DNA from 2 places in the Shewanella sp. BJSY2023SW001 genome. Region 1 is predicted to be linked to the other one. Evidence: predicted binding sites of a transcription regulator. Region 1 holds the regulator's gene; the other holds the start of a gene.
What was found. The regulator LexA, encoded in region 1, represses DNA repair genes until DNA is damaged. The targets are predictions, from matches to a motif close to TACTGTATNNNNATACAGTA.

Region 1 (7,694 bases):
AGGCGAAGGGTAAAATCCAAAAGCTCCAGTTGTTCATCCTCGGCAGCGCCATATCCGGCGCACCTATCATCATGGGGATCAACCAGTTGGCCAGGCCGGTAAAGGCCGGCATCACGGCACCAAAAACCATGATAAGACCGTGTACTGTGGTCATTTGGTTAAAGAAATTGGGCTCGACCAGTTGCAAACCGGGCTGGAATAATTCAGCACGGATCACCATGGCCATGGCGCCCCCGATTAGGAACATGATGAAGCTGAACCAGAGATAGAGTGTGCCTATATCTTTATGGTTGGTGGTCAGCAACCAGCGCATGATCCCCTTGGGGGCGTGATGATGCTGGTGTTCCTGTTCAGTGACTTCCTGAACACCGGCTTTCGCATCTTGACTGAATGAGTTCATCTTCTTCCCCTACTGCCCGTGGTTATTGACGTCGGCGGCTTGCACTGTGTCGCCTGTGTTATTGCCCCAGGCATTGCGCTCATAGGTCACCACAGCGGCCAGTTCCTTGGCGGTAATCTGTTTGCCGAAGGCTTGCATGGCGGTGCCTGTCTTGCCATGGATCACTATGTCCAGATGGGCTGCTATTGGACCTATGGCAATAGCACTGCCCTTGAGCGCCGGGAACACCCCTTGAAGTCCGGCGCCGTTTGGCTGATGACAGGCGGCGCAGCGCGCCATATAGATCTGTTCGCCAAGCGCCATGGCTTCATCATGGCTCATGGTCTCACTGAGGGCCGCCTGAGCTTCTTCGGCGGCCGTAGCCGCGGCTTGTTTCTGCTTTGCCATCCAGGCGTCGAACTCATCTTCTGCCAGTACCTGCACCACAATCGGCATAAAGCCGTGGTCTTTACCGCAAAGCTCGGCACATTGGCCGCGGTAGATCCCCGGCTTGTCCACCCGGGTCCAGGCTTCGTTGATAAAACCGGGATTGGCGTCTTTTTTGACGGCAAAGGCGGGCACCCACCAGGAGTGGATCACATCATCTGAGGTCATCAGGAATCGGACTTTACGATTGATGGGCAATACCAACGGCTTGTCGACTTCAAGCAGGTAGTGCTCGCCCTTGGCTTCCTGGCCTTCTATCTGGGACCTCGGCGTTGCCAATATGCTGAAGAAGTCGATGTCTTCGCCGAAATAGCTGTAGTGCCATTTCCATTGCGAGCCGGTGATCTTGACCGTCAGGTCGGCATCACTGGGATCCTCCATGGCAATCAGCGTCTTGGTTGCGGGGATTGCCATCAGGATAAGGATTAAGAAGGGGATAAGCGTCCAGGCAATTTCTACCTTGGTACTTTCATGGAATTGGGACGCGACTGCCCCTTTGGATTTTCTATGGTTGATCATGGCGTAGATCATCACGCCGAATACGACCAAACCTATGGCGCAGCAGATATAAAGAATGATCATGTGCAGGTGATACACCTTGCCACTGATCTCAGTTACCCCTTGAGTCATATTCAAGGGCATATCTGCCTGAGCACCTGGAGACAACAAGCTGACGCACAACAAGGTCAGCAAAACACACAGCCATTGCTTCACAAGACATCTCCTCTGTCAATTGCATTCGCAACTACAAAGAAGAGTCACACAGTAAGTCTTTGCTCTATGCAAACTCTTCAGTTCCCAAAAAAGCAACGATGACTTCAAAGTGCGGCGGCGGTTTCACTTAGATCTAGGTATACAGGTGGTAACCACTGTTGCACTTACCGCTGAATATACTCAGCATTTCCGGCGACGGCCTTACTCGCTATAAAGCGAAATGGGACGTTCAACCTACGACGAATTGCATGGAGATAACACAATCGTTGTTCTTACATTACTTGTAGATTAAATTTTGATCAAGATCACGATATTTTCTAACTGTATGAAAGAAAAGCGTCTGTTAATCTAGAGGTGAATTCTGCGTGAGGGGCTGACCAGCGCGGCTTTGCGTCGATTTACAAGGAAAGGTATTGCACCCAAAAGGCACAGAATAAAGGCCATCCCAGGAATGGCCTTTATTCATACAATTAATGGATGGAGCGGGTAAGTTCGTTGAGGCGGTTATCCATCTCTTTCGCCTGCCGTCCTGTTTCCAGCACTATTCCCATGGCTCTGGCGTTACGGGCAACCAGCTGCAATCGACGGTTATCACGGGCATCCAGGCTGTTTATCCAACTGATCACTGCACTGGAGGTGCCGTTGGTCAAGGCTCTTTCCGTTGCCCACAGGGCTTCGATTTCATCCTTGGTGCGCACCAAGAGAACTCTATCCATTCTGACACCGGCCCTTGCTAAGGTTTCCTTGTAACCTATGTTGGCAGGGGCGTTAATCAAGACTATCCAGCGTCCCTGTTGACTCAATTGCGCCAATTGAGGGCAGAGGCGTAATAATTCCTGACGTCCCTGGCTATGGCTGGCCAAGCTGGAGATGCCGGTATGTTGCCAAGGCTGATTGCCGGCAATACTGGTGTCTGTCCACAGGCCCGGGTGTCTTGGGGCGTTGCCCGTCATTATGCTCATAGCCAGTCTCCATTGCGTATTATGCCTACCGCCAGTCCTTCAATGGTCAATGGCTGGAAAGTCAGGTCGACTTTGATTGGGGAGTAAGCCTCGTTCTCGGCATGTAGATAAACCACATTACCTTTCTTTTCAAAACGCTTCACTGTTACATCGTCTTCAACCCTGGCCACCACGACTTGACCGTTACGGGCTTCTTGTACCTTGTGAACCGCCAGGAGATCACCTTCGAGAATGCCTATGTTCTTCATGCTGTCGCCGCGTACCCGCAGTAGGAAGTCGGCGCAGGGATGGAACATGCCAGGGTCGACCTGGTAATACTGCTCAACATGCTCCTGTGCCAGTATGGGTTCCCCGGCAGCGACCTGGCCTATTAAGGGCAGACCTGCTTCTGACTCCGCTTGTTCATCATGTGACAAGCGAATACCACGAGAGGTGCCTGGCATGATCTCAATACAGCCTTTCTTTGCCAGTGCCTTGAGGTGTTCCTCTGCGGCATTGGCACTCTTGAAGCCTAACCGGGTAGCAATTTCAGCCCGGGTTGGCGGCATGCCGGTGTCGGCTATATTGCGTTTAATCAATTCCAGAATCTGTGCCTGGCGCGGTGTCAGTGGTCTCATGGTGATTCCTGTTTTTTCATACAGTACCTGTCAGTATATACAGTATTTTGATCAGCGCAAGTATTAACCAAAATTGAAACGTTTAGGGGAGGGTAAATGTTTTAACCTGTGGCAGATTTGGACAGTCAGGCTTACGAATTATGTGGAGTTCAAGGAATTTGCCAGAGGAGCTGCCGGGACCGGTTCGCACCTTCCCTAGCTAAGATTCAGGAAGTTCTGGTATTCTATTGGGCTATTGATTGTGGCTCAGACACTGAAAAACATGTCCAAACAAGATTCATTCTGGTTTAAATCACTTCGCTGGCTCCAAAGCAAGCTGGTGCATACCACTGTGGTGCCTCAGGATCCTTTCGCCGATTTGAACCTGGATCTCGCCAAGCCGATGGCCTACGTGATGAAGACGGAGTCTGTCAGTGATATCGCGGCGTTGGCGGAAGTCACCCGTAAGTTTGGTTTGCCTTGCCCTTATGAGACGCTCAAGGTTGATGATATTACCGTTCCCAGAGTCGTCTGCCTGGAAGGTGCAAAGCCCCTGTTCGGCAAGCGCAAGGGCAATAAACCTTTTCTCAGCTGTTTCACCTCTTTGCTTCATTTGCATCAGACCAATCCACAACTGGATATTCAATTGGTGCCGGTGAGTCTCTATTGGGGCCGAACTCCGGGTAAGGAAGATGACAGCATGCGCGCCGCCGTATTTGAGCGGGAAAACCCCACTTGGTTGCGCAAGTTTCTAATGATCTTGTTCCTGGGGCGAGACAACTTTGTGCAGTTTTCCAATGCGGTCTCGCTGCGGCTGATGGCCGATGAACATGGAACCGATAAAGCTATTGCCCATAAGTTGGCGCGAGTGGCCAGGGTACATTTCCGCCGTCAGCGTAAGGTGATGACCGGGCCATTACTGCCCAACCGTCAAGCGCTGTTTAATGAACTGTTGCGTTCAGAAACCCTTAAAAAGGCTATAAAAGAGGAAGCCGCAGCCAAGAAGATCCCCGAGGCCAGGGCCAGGGAAATGGCGGAGGAATATCTCGATGAGATTGCTGCCCACTATTCAGACAGCCTGGTGCGTATTGCCCAGCGGATCCTCACCTGGTTATGGAACAAGCTCTACAAGGGGATCAACATCAAGGGCGCCGAGCAGATACGCCAGCTGCATCATGATGGACATGAGATAGTTTATGTACCTTGCCATCGCAGTCATATGGATTATTTGCTGCTCTCCTATATTCTCTATTTTCAGGGTATGGTTCCGCCTCATATCGCCGCCGGTATCAACCTGAACTTCTGGCCTGCCGGGCCTATATTCCGCCGTGGTGGTGCCTTCTTTATCCGCCGCAGTTTCAACGGTAATAAACTCTATACTGCAGTGTTCCGTGAGTATCTGGATCAGCTGTTTGCCAAAGGCTATTCGGTTGAGTACTTCACCGAAGGTGGCCGCTCCCGTACCGGGCGGTTGTTGTCGCCCAAGACTGGGATGCTGGCGATGACGGTCAACTCTGTGTTGCGGGGTATTGAGCGACCAGTGACTTTGGTGCCTGTGTACCTGGGCTATGACCACGTTATGGAAGTGGCCACTTATCACAAAGAACTCAGCGGCAAGAAGAAGCAAAAAGAATCTGTCTGGCAAGTGGTTGGCGCCTTGCGTAAGTTGGGTAATTTTGGTCAGGGTTATGTAAACTTTGGTGAGCCCGTGACGCTGCAGAATTTCCTCAGTGAGGCGGCACCTAACTGGCGCGAAGAGGTGGCAGCCGATCCCGAGCAGAAACCCAGCTGGTTGACTCCGGCTGTCAATACTCTGGCCAATCGGGTCATGACTCATATCAACGATGCTGCTGCTGCCAGCGCAGTGACCCTCACCAGCTTGGTACTATTGTCCTCAGAGCAGAATGCGCTGGAACGAAACCAGTTGGAACGTCAGTTGGACTTGTATTTGGATCTGCTCAAGGAAGTGCCTTACACCCAGTACATCTCGGTGGCCGAAGGTGACGGTAAGCAATTGCTGCAACAAGGTCTGGAGCTGAATAAGTTTACGGTTCAGGAAGATGAACTGGGCGATATCATCTCAATCGACGAGTCGATTGCGGTAACCATGACTTACTATCGCAACAACATCATTCACCTATTTATGGTGCCTTCTTTGCTGGCCAGCTGCCTGGTGCGTCAAGAGCAGTGCTGCCGATCTCGGATGCAAGCGGTGCTTGAGGATTTCTACCCTTTGCTGCAGGCCGAGCTGTTTATGGGTAAGGCCGATGTCAGAGCCTATGCCGATCAACTGCTGGATCGTTTCATTGCCAAAGGTTTGGTGGCCGAAGAAGTCAATGGCTTCCGAGTGCTGGAAGCCGGGATCAATCCGCTGGCGTTGCTGGCCGAAACCATGAGCGAAACCCTTCAACGTTACGCCATCATCTTTAACTTGCTGGCCGCGCACCCGGGTATTGAGCGTGGCGATTTGGAGCGCGAAAGCCACAAGTTGGCCAGTCGTCTTGGCGCGCTGCATGGGATTACTGCCCCTGAATTTTACGACAAGAAACTCTACGGCATCTTGAGTATCAAGCTCAAAGAGCTTGGGTATCTCACCAAGGAAGATACCCGCCATGATATAGAGCGAACCCGGGATTATGCCAACCAGCTACTGCGTCCTCAGGTCAAGCAAACCATAGTTGACAGCGTCGCCGCCGAACAGGAGGCCTGATGGCCAATCATATGAATGCGGCGCCTGCCAAGGCGTCTTTGCTGGGCGGCGCCATGATCATCGCCGGGACCACAGTCGGTGCCGGCATGTTTTCGCTGCCGGTAGAAGGTGCCGGCATGTGGTTTGGCTACTCTGTGCTTATGCTGCTGGGGGTGTGGTTTTGCATGTTCATGTCCGGGCTACTGCTGCTGGAAACCAATCTCCATTTTGAGCCCGGCGCCAGCTTTGACACCCTCACCAAGGAAACTTTGGGGCAATTCTGGCGGGTGCTTAACGGCGCTTCGATAACCTTCGTGCTCTATATCCTTACTTACGCCTATATCAGTGGCGGCGGCTCCATAGTCAATCACAGCCTGGAAGGGATGGATATCAGCCTGCCGCAGAGCTTTGCCGCCCTGGTGTTTGCCCTGGTGCTGGCACTGGTGGTGCTGATAAGTACCAAGGCCGTGGATCGGATCACCACTATAATGCTGGGCGGGATGATTATCAGCTTCTTTCTGGCGATAGGCAATCTGCTGATCGGCATAGACACCAGCAAGTTGTTACTACCTGATGGCGAGAACTCTTATGGCTCATATCTGTGGGCGGCCATTCCTTTCGGGCTGGCGAGTTTTGGCTATCATGGCAATGTGCCGTCGCTGGTGAAATACTACGGCAAGCAACCGGGCACCATTATCAAGGCGATTTTTGTAGGTACCTTTATCGCCTTGGCTATCTACCTGTGTTGGTTGGTGGCGACCATGGGTAATATTTCCCGCGGCGAATTCGGCGCTATTATTGCTCAGGGCGGCAATATGGGCGTATTGGTTGGCGCCTTGTCCAAGGTGATGGATAACTCGCTGCTCAACACCATGCTCACTCTGTTTGCCAATCTGGCGGTAGCCTCTTCATTTCTTGGGGTAACCTTGGGCTTGTTTGACTATTTGGCAGATCTGTTTGGTTTTGACGACAGTCGCTGTGGCAGGGCCAAGACCGCCTTGGTGACTTTCCTGCCTCCGACTTTATTGGGTATGTTGTTTCCCGATGGCTTCCTGGTCGCTATCGGCTTTGCTGCCCTGGCGGCTACAGTTTGGGCCGTCATAGTGCCGGCCTTGATGGCTTGGCGCTCAAGACAACAATTTGCCGATAGCCAGGGCTTTCGTGTGCCGGGCGGTACACCTTTGATAGCCATAGTGGTGCTGTTTGGATTACTGACGGCTGCCTGCCATCTGTTGGCCATGGCTGGTATACTGCCTAAGTATTCCTGAAGCGAGAAGCAGCTCTCTTTTTCAAAGGAATGAAAGAGCGGCTTCTTGACAAGACTATAAAAGTCAGTAATTTATATCGTCCATGCCGAGTGTTTTGTGCGGGTGTAGTTCAATGGTAGAACGGCAGCTTCCCAAGCTGCATACGTGGGTTCGATTCCCATCACCCGCTCCAATTAGTTTCGTCATAGTTGATACTTGCTCCCAGTAGCTCATGAATCAATATTCGTTTTTTGCACTGGGCTTTATCCGCAACCTATGACTATTTAAGTTACATAGGTGCCGGTCTCGTTTTTCTATCCGTAAAAGCCAATAAACTGAAAGGCAATATATTTCTCAAAGGGGATCGGGTCATTTTGGCCTTCTGAGTCTAAATAGCGCCCCTTTAGGAAGGGTGCCAAACTCTCTTGGGATTTGTCTGATAGTTATCCTGCTCTCGATAAGCCAGTATTACTTACGCATAAAGGGATTGTGTCCATTGCCCTGCATCCTTTTTATGTATGAGATTTTGCATCTCATTGTTCCGTCGTAGTCTGTTGTTTGGCACATTGTGCAGCATAGGGAAGCGTGACAAGGAAAGTTTGTGCTAACCAACAGGCTACGGCCTTTTTTCTTCTTTATATCGTCAAACCCTTATATTCT
Region 2 (7,694 bases), on a different contig from region 1:
CGAGCTCTTCAGGGAATTCACTGAGCTGACGTTTCAAACGGCCAAGCTCGGGGCTTTGGGTATTTGCCAATAGTTGCTGCAGTTGCGGCAACAGCGCCAGCGCTTGTCGCAGACGGGCAAAGTCTCTCGGGCGGGCGCTTCTCAGAGCCAGGCGCGCCATGATCCGCTCCACATCACCAAGCGCCTTTAGGTCGTCATGCAACGGCTCGAACAGGCCGCTGGCAATCAACTCTGCCACAGCGGTTTGCCGCAGGCCAATCTGTTGATGGTCTCTGAGTGGCTGATGGATCCAGCGCTGTAACATCCTGCTGCCCATGGGGGTGGCGGTTGCATCCAGCACCGAAGCCAAAGTATTGTCCCGGCCACCGGCAAGGTTCACCGTCAGTTCTAGATTCCGCCGGGTGGCAGCATCCAACACTATACTGTCGCTCTGGTTAAAGCGGGTAATGGCATTGATATGGGGCAGAGCGGTGCGCTGGGTATCTTTGACATACTGCATCAGGCAGCCGGCCGCCTGCAGTGACAGCCTGGCGTCTGTTATGCCAAAACCACGCAGATCTTTGGTGCCGAATTGATCCAGCAACAATCGCATGCTGGTATCCAAGTCAAACTCCCACTCGGGACGACGGCGTTTGCCCTTGATGCCGGCAATCAGGCTTTGTTGGGAAAAGTCTTCGCTGTAGAGCAGCTCGGCCGGTTTGGTGCGTTGCAGCTCGGCCTCCAATGATTCAAGGGTGGCCAGCTCGGCAATCACAAAACGGCCGGAGGCCACATCCAAGGTGGCGTAGCCAAAACCGTTCTTGCCTTCGTAGACGGCGGCCAGCAGGTTATCCTGACGTTCTTGCAGCAGCGCTTCATCGGTGAGAGTTCCGGGAGTCACTATGCGCACTACTTTGCGCTCGACCGGCCCTTTGGACGTGGCCGGATCACCAATCTGCTCACAGATGGCAACCGACTCACCGAGCTGCACCAGCTTGGCTAGATAGCCCTCCACCGCATGATAAGGAATACCTGCCATAGGAATAGGATCGCCACCACTCTTGCCTCTGGCCGTCAGTGAAATACCCAAGAGCTCGGAGGCTTTTTTGGCATCATCGTAAAACAGCTCGTAAAAGTCCCCCATGCGATAAAACAGCAGCATTTCGGCATGCTGCGCCTTCATCGATAGATACTGGCGCATCATAGGGGTGTGTTTTTCCAAATCCGGGTTATCCATAGGCGTAATCACTGCATTCATGGGAGCTTTCAGATATTTCCTTGACTGTGTTTCCAAGAGCGGTTGCCCTTTTTCAATGGCGCCAATAGTATCAGTTATTCATCACTGAGCCAGTCGTGGGCGGGGAAATTTTACGCCTTCGGTCACAAGTGATTGATCAGCAAGCGGCCTTTAAATAAATTACCGCCAGCACTTGATACTGTATGATTGTACAGTATACTAGGTGGCAGATTGGTATTTACCCCAAAGCTCTGAATAAAGGGGCGGCAACATAGATTTCAGGCGACGTATTACGCCGCAATCAAGAGGGAACAGGAATGAAAATAGATCCAAACAAAGAGAAGGCGCTTAACGCAGTTCTGGGACAGATAGAGAAGCAGTTCGGTAAAGGTTCTATCATGAAACTGGGTGAAGACAGAACCATGGATGTCGAAACCATCTCTACCGGTTCGCTTTCTCTGGACGTGGCTCTAGGGGCCGGCGGTCTGCCAATGGGCCGTATTGTTGAGATCTATGGTCCTGAATCTTCAGGTAAAACAACTCTGACACTGGAAGTGATTGCTGCGGCGCAGCGTGAAGGCAAAGTCTGTGCCTTTATCGATGCCGAGCACGCACTGGATCCTATCTACGCCAAGAAGCTGGGCGTGGATATCGATAACCTCCTGTGTTCTCAGCCAGATACGGGTGAACAGGCGCTGGAGATCTGTGATGCGCTGACTCGCAGTGGTGCCGTTGATGTTATCATTGTTGACTCAGTGGCGGCTCTGACTCCCAAGGCTGAAATCGAAGGTGAAATCGGTGATTCCCATATGGGGCTGGCGGCTCGTATGATGAGCCAGGCAATGCGTAAGCTTGCCGGTAACCTCAAGCAGTCCAACACTTTGCTTATCTTCATCAACCAGATCCGGATGAAGATTGGGGTCATGTTCGGTAACCCTGAAACCACCACTGGTGGTAACGCTCTTAAGTTCTACGCCTCAGTTCGTCTCGATATCCGCCGTACAGGCGCTATCAAAGAGGGTGATGAGGTTGTTGGTAACGAAACCCGGGTTAAAGTGGTTAAGAACAAGATTGCCGCCCCCTTCAAACAAGCCGATTTCCAAATTCTCTATGGTCAGGGTATCAACCGTACCGGTGAGCTGGTTGATTTAGGCGTAGCCCACAAGCTGGTGGAAAAATCCGGTGCCTGGTACAGCTACAAGGGTGACAAGATTGGTCAAGGCCGCGCCAATGCAGGTAAGTACCTCAAGGAACACCCTGAAGTGGCTGCCGAAATCGAAGCGGCACTGCGCGCTAAACTGCTCAGCAAAGCAGAAGCAGCTCCTGCCAGCGCCGAGACGGGTGAAGGCAATATCGACTTGGAAACCGGAGAAGTTTTCTGAGCCAGTCGGTAATGGATGTTGCGGTCGCGCTGTTGGCGCGCCGCGACTATGGCCGCGAGCAACTCAAGAGCCGTTTACTGGGCAAGGGCTTTGAGTCGCTTGAGGTAGAACAGACTTTGGATAGTCTGGAAACCAAAGGCTTTATCGATGATCAGCGTTTCGCTGCAGCCTTGTTGCGCAGCCATATTGCCAAGGCCCACGGCCCGGGAAAAGTGCGTCAGGCACTGATGCAAAAAGGCTTGAACAAACAGTGTATCGAGCAGGTTTTGGATGCCTGTGATTGTGACTGGTTTGCCTTGGCGCGCAGCCGCGCACTAAAGAAATTCGGCGATACTCCCGCTGATGATATGAAAGAAAAGGCTCGCCGAATTCGTCACTTGATGGGGCAGGGCTTTAGTTATGATCAAGTGGCATTCGCCCTTGAATATGACCCTTACGACTGATTTTTCTCTATCACTAAAGCCCTTTTCATAACCAAGTTTACCGCTGCCAAATCTCTGCAACTGACTTCATTTGACAAACCCCAACATTCACTCTTATTAAGTTGCAGCCTTTTTTGCGCTCTGTACCAGCACGCAATCCAGGTGCTAGTTTTTGCGCTTGTCGCCCATGGTTATATCCCGCTAAAGCCTCTGTATCCTGGTTTGCCCGCGCAGGTTTCTATACTCGCTGAGTAATTCAACACCTATGGCAAATAGCATTTGCCTACCCCGTTAATCCGGTTTTGGCTTATGCCGTTAATGCTCTCTGTACCTCGGCTGTATCAGGCGTCATACCCTGCGCAATCTAATTGGTATTCTGGCGCTGCATGCTTATAATGCTTGGCAAAAGAGCGCTCGAGTGGCCGGGCGATGCACGCCTTTAGACCACTTTTTATACATTATTCAGGCTTAAGTAACTCAGGACGATTTATGTACCAAACCACAGCAGCACTCAGAAGTGCTTTCCTGGAGTTTTTCCGCAAGAATGGCCATCAGGTAGTCGACAGCAGTTCTCTGGTGCCAGGCAATGACCCCACTCTGCTATTTACCAACGCCGGGATGAACCAGTTTAAAGACGTATTCCTCGGTATGGACAAGCGTAGCTACAGCCGCGCTACCACTTCGCAGCGTTGTGTTCGCGCCGGTGGTAAACATAACGACCTGGATAACGTGGGTTATACGGCCCGTCACCACACCTTCTTTGAGATGCTGGGTAACTTTAGCTTCGGTGATTACTTCAAAGAAGATGCCATTCGCTTTGCCTGGAATTTCTTGACCGAAGAGCTCAAGCTGCCCAAGGAACGTTTGTGCGTTACCGTTTATCAATCCGATGATGAAGCCTTTGATATCTGGAACAAGCAGATAGGAGTTCCCGCCGAGGATATTATCCGTATCGGCGACAACAAGGGCGCACCTTATGCTTCAGATAACTTTTGGCAAATGGGCGATACAGGCCCTTGTGGTCCTTGTACTGAAATTTTCTATGACCACGGTGACCATATCCCTGGCGGTCGCCCAGGTACACCGGAAGAGGATGGCGACAGATTTATTGAGATCTGGAACATAGTTTTCATGCAGTACAACCGTCAGGCCGATGGGGTGATGGAACCTCTGCCCAAGCCATCTGTTGATACAGGTATGGGGATAGAGCGTATTGCCGCCATTATGCAAGGTGTGCATTCCAACTATGAAATTGACGTGTTCCGCACTCTGATTGCCAAGACGGCCGAGATCATCGGCGTAACAGATCTGGAAAACAAATCCCTGCGGGTTATTGCCGACCACATCCGCTCTTGCGCTTTCTTGATTGCCGATGGCGTGATGCCGTCCAATGAAGGCCGGGGCTATGTACTGCGGCGTATCATCCGCCGCGCCGTGCGTCACGGTAACAAGCTGGGTGCCACTGATACCTTTTTCTATAAGCTGGTACCTACACTTATTGACGTGATGGGCGATGCCGCCAAGGGCCTTAAGGCGACTCAGAGCATAGTGGAAAAGGCGCTGAAAGCCGAAGAAGAACAGTTTGCCCGTACACTTGAGCGTGGTCTGGGGATTCTGGATGTAGCCCTGTCTGAACTCAAGGGCGATACCCTGGATGGTGAAACTGTATTCAAGCTCTATGACACCTATGGTTTCCCTATGGATCTGACCGCCGATGTTTGCCGCGAGCGTAATATCAAGGTCGATGAAGAGGGTTTTGATGCGGCGATGGCCGAGCAGCGTAGCCGGGCTCAGGCCGCCGGTCAATTTGGTGCCGATTATAACGCCGGGCTGAAGATTGATGCCGACAGTGAGTTCTGCGGTTACAGCGAACTGAGCGGCAACGGCAAAGTTATCGGCATCTATGTCGATGGTCAGGCGGTCGACACTCTGGATGCCGGTCAGCAAGCGGTTATTGTGTTGGATAAAACCCCATTCTATGGCGAGTCGGGAGGGCAGGTAGGCGATAAGGGCCAACTGACAGCCGAAGGTCTGCTGTTTGAGGTGAGCGATACCCAAAAGTATGCCCAGGCCACAGGCCATATCGGCCAACTGAGTAAAGGCAAACTGACTCTGGGTCAGGAGCTGCTTGCGCAAGTCGATAAGAAACTGCGCCATCGCACCCAGCTGAACCACTCAGTGACTCACTTGCTGCACGCCGCGCTGCGTCAGGTATTGGGTGAGCATGTGACCCAGAAAGGTTCTTTGGTGGAGCCTGAGCGTCTGCGTTTTGACTTCTCCCACTTTGAAGCGGTTAAGCCTGAAGAGCTCAAGGCGGTTGAAGAGATGGTTAATACCCAGATCCGTCGTAACCACGAGCTGCAAACGGCCGAGATGGATATAGAGCAGGCCAAAGCTAAAGGCGCCATGGCCTTGTTCGGTGAGAAATACGATGCCCAGGTTCGGGTTGTGACTATGGGTGACTTCTCGATTGAACTTTGTGGTGGTACCCATGTGGGCCGCACCGGTGACATAGGTCTGTTCAAGATCACTTCCGAAGGCGGTATTGCCGCTGGTATTCGCCGTATTGAAGCGGTAACCGGTGCTGCAGCCATGGCTTTCGTCGCCGAGCAACAGCAGGAATTGAATGATGCCGCTAACTTGCTCAAGGCAGACAGTCACTCTGTGGTCGCCAAACTCAAGGCGCAGTTGGAGCGTAGCCGCCAACTGGAAAAAGAGATTGCTCAGCTTAAAGATAAACTGGCCGCCGCTGCCAGCGCCGATATGGTTGCCGATGCGCAAGAGATTGCCGGAGTCAAGGTGTTGGTGAAACAGGTCGAAGGCATTGACCCAGGCTCTCTGCGTGGTCTGCAGGACGAACTTAAGCAGAAGCTGCAATCTGGCATAGTGGTGCTGGGTCTGGCTCATGGCGACAAAGTCAACCTTATCGCCGGGGTGACTAAAGACCTGACCGCTAAGGTGAAGGCCGGTGAATTGGTGGCCATGGTGGCCGCGCAGGTTGGTGGCAAGGGCGGTGGTCGCCCCGATATGGCTCAGGCCGGTGGTAGTGAAGTTGCCAACTTGCCTCAGGCATTGGCATCGGTAACGCCTTGGCTGACTGAACGTCTGGCATAATTTCGCCACCAACGAGGTCTATGTGACACAAGAAGTACGTTCAGGCAGTAACGAGCGACTGTATGTCAAAAAGTTCGGTGGCACCTCGGTAGGCTCGATTGAGCGTATCGAGGTGATTGCCGAGCAGATTGCCAAGGCTCAATTGAGCGGCGAGCATCAGGTGTTGGTGCTCTCTGCCATGGCCGGTGAAACCAACCGTTTGTTTGCGCTGGCGGGGCAGATTGACCCTGAAGCCTCGGCGCGGGAGATGGATATGCTGGTTTCCACCGGCGAGCAGGTGAGTATTGCCCTGATGGCGATGGCACTGGCAAAACGTGGTGTTAAAGCCAAGTCGCTCAATGCCGCTCAGGTGCAAATCCATACCAATAGTCAGTTTGGCCGTGCCAGTATCGAACGAGTTGATGTTCAGTATCTGCAGGAGTTGCTGGCGCAGGGCATTATCCCGATAGTGGCCGGCTTCCAGGGACGGGATCAATTCGGGGAAGTGACCACTCTTGGCCGTGGTGGCTCTGATACCACGGCGGTGGCATTGGCTGCTGCGCTCAAGGCGCGGGAATGTCAAATTTTTACCGATGTGGCCGGTGTCTATACCACAGATCCCAATATCGAACCGAGCGCCCAGAAACTCGATGCCATCAGCTTCGAAGAGATGCTGGAGATGGCTCGATTGGGTGCCAAGGTGTTGCACCCGGATTCAGTGTCTTATGCCGAGCGCTTTCAGGTTCCCTTGCGGGTGCTTTCCAGCTTTGAGCCCGGCAGTGGCACACTGATCCGTTTCGATGCCTGTGAAGACAAGAGTAATCAAGTGGCCGGTATCGCTTGCAGTAAAGGGCAGGCGATGCTGAGTCTTAACCGCTCTGACGATTCACCAGACCCTTTTGCGGGAGTATTTTCACTGTTGGCCGAAAACGGTGTTGACGTTGATTTGGTAACCAAGGCGGGGACGGATGACGGCGTCAGTTTTACCATGGATGCCGACAGGCTCTCTTGGGCGCTAAAGGTGCTTGATGAGGCGGCTCTTGGCCTGTCGTTGGGGCCATTGGTGTTTGAAAAATCCTTGGCCAAGGTCTCTGTGATAGGCGCCGGCGTGCATCGCAGAGCCGAGGCAACCGCCAAGGTGTTTGATATCTTGGGGAATGAAGGAATTCATGTTAAGTTGATGGCAACATCAGAGATAAAGCTGTCTTTGGTTATTGATGAAGCGGATTTATACAGGGCAGTTCGAGTTCTACATCACGCTTTTGAACTAAATAAGGTGTAATTAAACAACGGATTTAGTATTGAATACTATTAATTTGTACTAAGCTCACCTTATAATAATGGTTACGACGGATGAGCGCCGTGTGTAGAAAATATGGAAACTAGAGGAGCAATCGAATGCTGATTTTGACTCGTCGTGTTGGCGAAACACTGATGATTGGTGACGAGGTCACAGTGACAGTGCTGGGTGTGAAGGGGAATCAGGTACGTATAGGTGTGAATGCACCCAAAGAAGTTTCTGTGCACCGTGAGGAGATTTATCAGCGTATTCAGTCTGAGAAAACCGGAACCCCTTCTGAA

Region 2: the regulator LexA is predicted to act here: its motif matches at 1,414-1,433, upstream of recA (recombinase RecA).

What each region holds. Positions count from the first base shown of each region.
Region 1 covers NZ_JBKORF010000076.1:20,170-27,863, reverse strand. Annotated here, with positions in the region: gene ctaD (cytochrome c oxidase subunit I) at 1-400, opposite strand, end outside; partial or broken gene coxB (cytochrome c oxidase subunit II) at 419-1,540, opposite strand; gene ACMHXH_RS17010 (cell division inhibitor SulA) at 2,011-2,502, opposite strand; gene lexA (transcriptional repressor LexA) at 2,499-3,119, opposite strand; gene plsB (glycerol-3-phosphate 1-O-acyltransferase PlsB) at 3,382-5,808, shown strand; gene mtr (tryptophan permease) at 5,808-7,055, shown strand; tRNA gene ACMHXH_RS16990 (tRNA-Gly) at 7,154-7,227, shown strand.
Region 2 covers NZ_JBKORF010000069.1:18,791-26,484, forward strand. Annotated here, with positions in the region: gene mutS (DNA mismatch repair protein MutS) at 1-1,216, opposite strand, end outside; gene recA (recombinase RecA) at 1,534-2,598, shown strand; gene ACMHXH_RS16000 (regulatory protein RecX) at 2,610-3,041, shown strand; gene alaS (alanine--tRNA ligase) at 3,510-6,134, shown strand; gene ACMHXH_RS16010 (aspartate kinase) at 6,157-7,395, shown strand; gene csrA (carbon storage regulator CsrA) at 7,512-7,694, shown strand, end outside.